2 regions of the Streptomyces anthophorae genome follow, and region 1 is predicted to be linked to the other one. Evidence: riboswitches for the same ligand, from Rfam matches in the RefSeq annotation. Region 1 holds a riboswitch; the other holds the start of a gene.
The links. A riboswitch is a leader RNA that binds a small molecule or an ion and turns the genes downstream of it on or off. The one in region 1 is predicted to bind glycine.

Region 1 (3,202 bases):
TGACGGCGGCGGGAGCGAAGTTCTCCGACGCGATCATTTCGAGGGTCGACTGCTGGCGCTTCAGCTCGGCGTCGACCGCGACGGCGACCTCGGGGTCGAGCTCGTGCAGGGATTCGTTCAGTACGGACATCGGTGGGGTCAGCTCCCGGAGAACTCGGTGTACTCGTCGGCGGAGAGCAGGTCCTTCGGCTCGTCGGCCAGCCGGACCTTGAACAGCCAGCCGCCCTCGAACGGGGCCGAGTTCACGAGGGCCGGATCGTCGACGACGTCCTGGTTGATCTCGGTGACCTCGCCGTTCACGGGGGAGTACAGGTCGGAGACCGACTTGGTCGACTCGAGCTCGCCGCAGGTCTCGCCCGCGGTCACGGTGTCGCCGACCTCGGGGAGCTGGACGAACACGATGTCACCGAGCGCGTTGGCGGCGTGCTCCGTGATGCCGATGGTGGCGACGCCGTCCTCGACGGCGGAGAGCCACTCGTGCTCCTTGCTGTAACGCAGCTGCTGGGGGTTGCTCATGATGCGAATTCTCCTGTACGCGGGAAGGTGCTGGTGACGGAGGGGGCGCCCGGACGGGCGGGGCCTACTTCTGACGCTTGTAGAACGGCAGTGCCACGACCTCGTACGGCTCGTGCGTGCCGCGGATGTCGACGCCGACGCCCGCCGTGCCGGGCTCGGCGTGCGCGGCGTCCACGTACGCCATCGCGATCGGCTTCCCGAGCGTCGGGGACGGGGCTCCGGAGGTGACCTCGCCGATCACCTGGCCGTCCACGACGACGGACATCCCGGCGCGCGGGACGCGGCGGCCCTCGGCGATGAGGCCGACGAGCTTGCGGGGCGGGTTGGCCTCGGCGCGCTCGGCGGCGGCGACCAGCGCGTCATGGCCCACGAAGTCGTCGCTGTGGGAGGTCTTCTCGAACTTCACGACCCGGCCGAGACCGGCGTCGAAGGGGGTGAGGGACGTCGACAGCTCGTGCCCGTACAGCGGCATGCCCGCCTCCAGGCGCAGCGTGTCCCGGCAGGACAGGCCGCAGGGGATCAGGCCGTACTCGGCGCCCGCCTCGGTCAGCGCCTGCCACAGCTTCTCGGCGTCGGCGGGGGAGACGAACAGCTCGAAGCCGTCCTCGCCGGTGTAGCCGGTGCGCGCGATGAGCGCCTGCACACCGGCGACGGTGCCGGGCAGCCCCGCGTAGTACTTCAGGCCGTCCAGGTCCGCGTCCGTGACCGACTTCACGATCGCCGCGGAGGTCGGGCCCTGCACCGCGAGCAGCGCGTACGCGTCGTGGTCGTCGCGGACCTCGGCGTCGAAGCCGGCGGCGCGCTCGGTGAGGGCGTCGAGCACGACCTGCGCGTTGCCCGCGTTCGCGACCACCATGTATTCGGTCTCGCCGAGCCGGTACACGATCAGGTCGTCGAGGATCCCGCCGTCCGCGCGGCAGATCATCGTGTAGCGGGCGCGGCCGAGGCCGACGGAGCCGATGTTGCCGACGAGAGCGTGGTTGAGCAGGTCCACGGCCCCCGGCCCGGACACCGTGATCTCGCCCATGTGGGACAGGTCGAAGAGACCGGCCCGCGTGCGCACGGCGTTGTGCTCGTCGCGCTCACTGCCGTAGCGCAGCGGCATGTCCCAGCCGGCGAAGTCGGTCATCGTCGCGCCGAGCGAACGATGCAGGGCGTCGAGAGATGTCGTACGGGTCATCAGTGGTGCTCCCGGGCATGACGGCGATGGCGAAGTGTCCTCCCCATCTGTCATCGGAACCTGAGAGGTTCGCCCCGAGGGGGCTTGCACCTTGGGTGGGGGCGCCGTGTCACAAAGGCGCCCCACTTTTCAGATCTGCCTCGCCCGCGCGGTACGGGGCCTGAGAGATTCAAGGGAGGAACTTGCTCCTTCGGCGTCCGGGGACCGATGGGTACCCGGAACTCTCCCGCGCGGATTCAAGCGGCCGGTATGCAGTTGCGCGCACATCATTGCATGCCCGTCCGACAGGGAAACCCCTTGAGTGGCATTACCTTCTCTTTACACTTGAGGGGCAAGGGTGACGTGACCGGAACGGGGAGGACGATCGCGGTGCACAAGGCAGTGGCGGGGGCTTACGCGGTGTCGGCTTCGGCATCGGTGGTGGCGGGGGTGCGGATCCCCGGCCAGCGCTCGGTACGGGACCTGCGCGGCCGCCGCGGACACACCCCGCGCAGACTCGCCTTCGAGGCGGGCGACCTCGTCGTGCTCTCCGGCCTGCCCGGCAGCGGCAAGTCGACGCTGATGCGGCGGGCCGTCAAGGAGATCCGGATCGATTCGCAGGACACCCGCGAGCGCTGGGCCGCGCGCATGCCGGCCCGCCTGCCGTACGCGCTGTACCGGCCGCTGGTCCGCATCGCGCACTATGTGGGCCTGCGGCGGGCGATGCGCTCGGGCGTCAGCGTCGTCGTGCACGACTGCGGTACGCAGGCGTGGGTGCGCCGCTGGGTGATCCGCACGGCGCGGCGGCGCGGGGTCGCCGTCCACCTGATGCTGCTCGACGTACCGGCGGACACGGCCCTCGAGGGGCAGCGGGACCGCGGCCGTGGAGTGTCCCGGTACGCCTTCGCCCGGCACCGCAGGGCGGTGGGCGCGCTCGTCAGCTCGACGGAGCGGGGGGAGCCGCCGGCCGGGATGGAGTCGGCGGTGCTGCTCGACCGGGCGGCGATGGAGGCGCTCGCCGGGATCACGTTCGGCGACTGACGGCCGGGGCCCCTGCGCAAGCGGACGGAACCGCACCGTGTCCAATTGTGTGTACGAGTTAAGGTCGGCGGGCACAGCAGCGGGCAGAACGGCAGAGGTTGATGGCAGTCATGGAGTTCCCAGGCACCCCGGAGCCGGGTCACGGTCACGCCCAGGGGCACGAGGGCGGCTACGGCCACCCCGCGCAGGGCTGGCCCGCCAACGAGTTGGAGGAGGTCCTCGCCGCGGCCCTCGGCCAGGAGGCGGGGAGTGCTGGGGATTCGGCGGGGCGCCGAATAGTCGAGGTCCTCGGCCGCAGCCACGTGTGGATCCCGCTGCCCCGCGGCGGCTCGAACGCGAGCCGGGACCTCGACCTGCCGAGCCTGGAGATCGGGGGCCAGGCCTTCGTCCCCGTGTTCAGCTCCGAGCAGCAGTTCATGGCGGTCACCGGTGGCCGGATGGACTGCACGATCGCCCCGGCGGTGGAGTTCGCGCGCGGGCTTCCGC
Region 2 (3,202 bases), 4.3 Mb from region 1:
GGTGCGTGGAGCGGCTGAGAGCGGCCGAGCGCTCGGGGCGGACCGTGGTGCTCAAGGTGCGGCGCTACGACTTCTCGACGCTGACGCGCTCAGAGACGCTGCGGGGACCGACGGACGATCCCGGGGTGGTGCGGGAGGCCGCGGCGCGGTTGCTGGAGAGCGTGGACACGACCGGTGGCGTGCGGTTGCTGGGCGTCGGGGTCAGCGGGCTCGCCGACTTCACGCAGGAGGACCTGTTCGCACAGTTCGCCGCCGCGGAGGAGGAGGCTGCCGCCGCCGAGGAGCTGGAGGGGGAGGCAGGGTCGGTCGAGCCGGTGGAGGCGGCCGAGCCCGAGCCGACGCCCGTGGAGCGGAAGTGGCTGGCCGGGCACGATGTGCGGCATGCGGAGTTCGGGTCCGGGTGGGTGCAGGGGAGCGGGCTCGGGCGGGTGACCGTGCGGTTCGAGACGCCGTACGCGGTGGTGCCGGGGCGGGTGCGGACGTTCCGGGTCGACGACCCGGAGCTGGAGCCGGCGGACCCGCTGCCGCTCGTCGAGAGAGCCGAAAGAGCCGGGGCCTTCGAAGCGGCCGAAGAAGCCGAGGCCTTCGAAGCCGCCGAAGAGGCCGGGGATCAGGTCGTCTCGTCCTCCGCGCCCGCGACCTTGCCGAACGTGACGTCGGGCGACTGAGGCGCCGTGATGTCAAGACCGTAGTGGTCGTAGAGCTGGAGCTCCTGCTCAGGGGAGAGATGGCGGCCCACGCCGAAGTCGGGGGCGTCCTTGATCAGGGAGCGCTCGAAGGGCACGTGCAGCGTGCCGTCCGTGAAGTCGCTCGGTTCGAGCGGGACGAAGGCATCGCGGCTGAACAGGCCCGTTCGTATCGCGGCCCACTCCGGCACACCCGTGGCATCGTCCAGATACACCTCGTCGATGGTGCCGATCTTGGCCCCGTTGCGGTCGAACGCCTTGCGGCCGATCAGGTTGCGCGGATCGACATCGGTCTGCACGGGCCCTCCAACTGATCGCGATGATCGCAACTCGTCTGTAAGGACTACGAAAGAGCACATTACGTAAGGCGGCCACTCGGGGGCTCCGGCCAAGTAGCCGCTGGTAGGCTGGCAAATGGCTGCTGACCCCGTGCGGGAGAGTCCTCCGACAGTCGTCGGAAGGCGCCGAAGGAGCAAATCCTCCCCGGAATCTCTCAGGCCCACGTACCGCACGGACGAGGTCACTCTGGAAAGCAGGGCGGGGTGCACGGTTTCCGCTCTCACCGACGGTGCAAGCCGGTGTGTTCCGTGTTTTCGCGGGGTGGGCCGGTGAAGCTCTCAGGTTGAGATGACAGAGGGGGAGGCCGTCCGGGTACCCGCGCCGTGGTGCCCCTCGTAGGTCGCAATGACCAGGAGGCCTCCGCAATGACCGCCAATCGTATTCCGCTCTCCCAGCTGGAGCGAGGAATCCCCTTCGAGCAGCGCCACATCGGCCCCGATGAGGCCGCTCAGGCCAAGATGCTCGCGCAGGTCGGCTACGGCTCGCTGGACGAGCTGACCGCGGCCGCGGTGCCCGATGTGATCAAGAGCGCCGAGGCGCTCGACCTTCCGGCCGCACGCAGCGAGGCCGAGGTGCTCGCCGAGCTGAAGTCCCTTGCAGAGCGCAACCAGGTGCTCGGCTCGATGATCGGCCTCGGCTACTACGGGACGTTCACGCCGCCCGTCATCCTGCGCAACGTCATGGAGAACCCGTCCTGGTACACGGCGTACACGCCGTACCAGCCGGAGATCTCGCAGGGCCGCCTGGAGGCGCTGCTCAACTTCCAGACCATGGTCGCCGAGCTGACCGGCCTGCCCACCTCGGGCTCCTCGCTGCTCGACGAGGGCACCGCCGCCGCCGAGGCGATGGCCCTGTCGCGCCGCGTCGGCAAGGTCAAGAACGGCGTGTACGTCGTCGACGCCGACGCCCTGCCGCAGACCATCGCCGTGATCCAGACCCGCGCCGAGCCGACCGGTGTCGAGATCGTCGTCGCCGACCTGAGCGAGGGCATTCCGGCCGAGGTCGCCGAGCGCGGGGTCGTCGGCGTGCTCGTGCAGTACCCGGGCGCCTCCGGCGTCGTGCGGGACATCAAGCCCGTGATCGACCAGGCGCACGAGCTGGGCGCCATCGTCACCGTCGCCGCCGATCTTCTTGCGCTGACGCTGCTGACCTCGCCCGGTGAGCTGGGCGCGGACATCGCCGTCGGTACGACGCAGCGCTTCGGTGTCCCGATGGGCTTCGGCGGTCCGCACGCCGGCTACATGGCCGTGCGTGAGAAGTTCGCGCGCTCGCTGCCGGGCCGACTGGTGGGTGTCTCCGTCGACGCCGACGGCAACAAGGCGTACCGCCTCGCCCTTCAGACCCGTGAGCAGCACATCCGCCGCGAGAAGGCGACCAGCAACATCTGCACCGCGCAGGTGCTGCTCGCCGTCATGGCCGGCATGTACGCCGTCTACCACGGTCCCGAGGGGCTCAAGTCCATCGCGCGGCGCACCCACCGCTACGCCACCCTGCTCGCCGCGGGGCTCACGGCGGGCGGCGTCGAGGTCGTGCACGGCGCGTACTTCGACACCCTCACCGTGCGGGTGCCGGGCAAGGCCGCCTCGGTCGTCTCCGCCGCGCGCGAGGGCGGCGTCAACCTGCACCTCGTGGACGCCGACCATGTCTCGGTCGCCTGCGACGAGACGACCACGCGGGACCAACTGGGCGCCGTGTGGACCGCGTTCGGCGTCGACGCCGACATCGAGGCGCTGGACGCCGAGGTCGAGGACACACTGCCGGGCGGGCTGCTGCGCGAGGACGAGTACCTGACGCACCCCGTCTTCCACCAGTACCGCTCCGAGACGGCGATGCTGCGCTACCTGCGCATGCTCGCCGACCGCGACTACGCCCTTGACCGCGGCATGATCCCGCTGGGCTCCTGCACGATGAAGCTCAACGCGACGACGGAGATGGAGCCGGTCACCTGGCCCGAGTTCGGCCAGCTGCACCCCTTCGCCCCCGCCGAGCAGGCGCAGGGCTACCTGACGCTCATCCGTGAGCTGGAGGAGCGGCTCGCCGAGGTCACCGGCTACGACAAGGTGTCGCTCCAGCCGAACGCCGGCTCGCAGGGCGAGCTCGCCGGTCTGCTCGCCGTCCGCGGCTACCACCGCGCCAACGGCGACGAGCAGCGCACCGTCTGCCTCATCCCGTCCTCC

Region 2: another riboswitch for glycine. It lies ahead of gcvP (aminomethyl-transferring glycine dehydrogenase); the one in region 1 lies ahead of gcvT (glycine cleavage system aminomethyltransferase GcvT).

Annotation. Positions count from the first base shown of each region.
Region 1 covers NZ_JBLWQQ010000001.1:3,112,186-3,115,387, reverse strand. Annotated here, with positions in the region: gene glyA (serine hydroxymethyltransferase) at 1-130, opposite strand, end outside; gene gcvH (glycine cleavage system protein GcvH) at 139-516, opposite strand; gene gcvT (glycine cleavage system aminomethyltransferase GcvT) at 581-1,696, opposite strand; glycine riboswitch at 1,734-1,835, opposite strand; glycine riboswitch at 1,836-1,935, opposite strand; gene ACNYS0_RS13830 (AAA family ATPase) at 2,096-2,716, shown strand; gene ACNYS0_RS13825 (enhanced serine sensitivity protein SseB) at 2,827-3,202, shown strand, end outside.
Region 2 covers NZ_JBLWQQ010000001.1:7,389,990-7,393,191, forward strand. Annotated here, with positions in the region: gene ACNYS0_RS33560 (DNA polymerase IV) at 1-668, shown strand, start outside; gene ACNYS0_RS33565 (PRC-barrel domain-containing protein) at 611-985, opposite strand; glycine riboswitch at 1,109-1,205, shown strand; gene gcvP (aminomethyl-transferring glycine dehydrogenase) at 1,391-3,202, shown strand, end outside.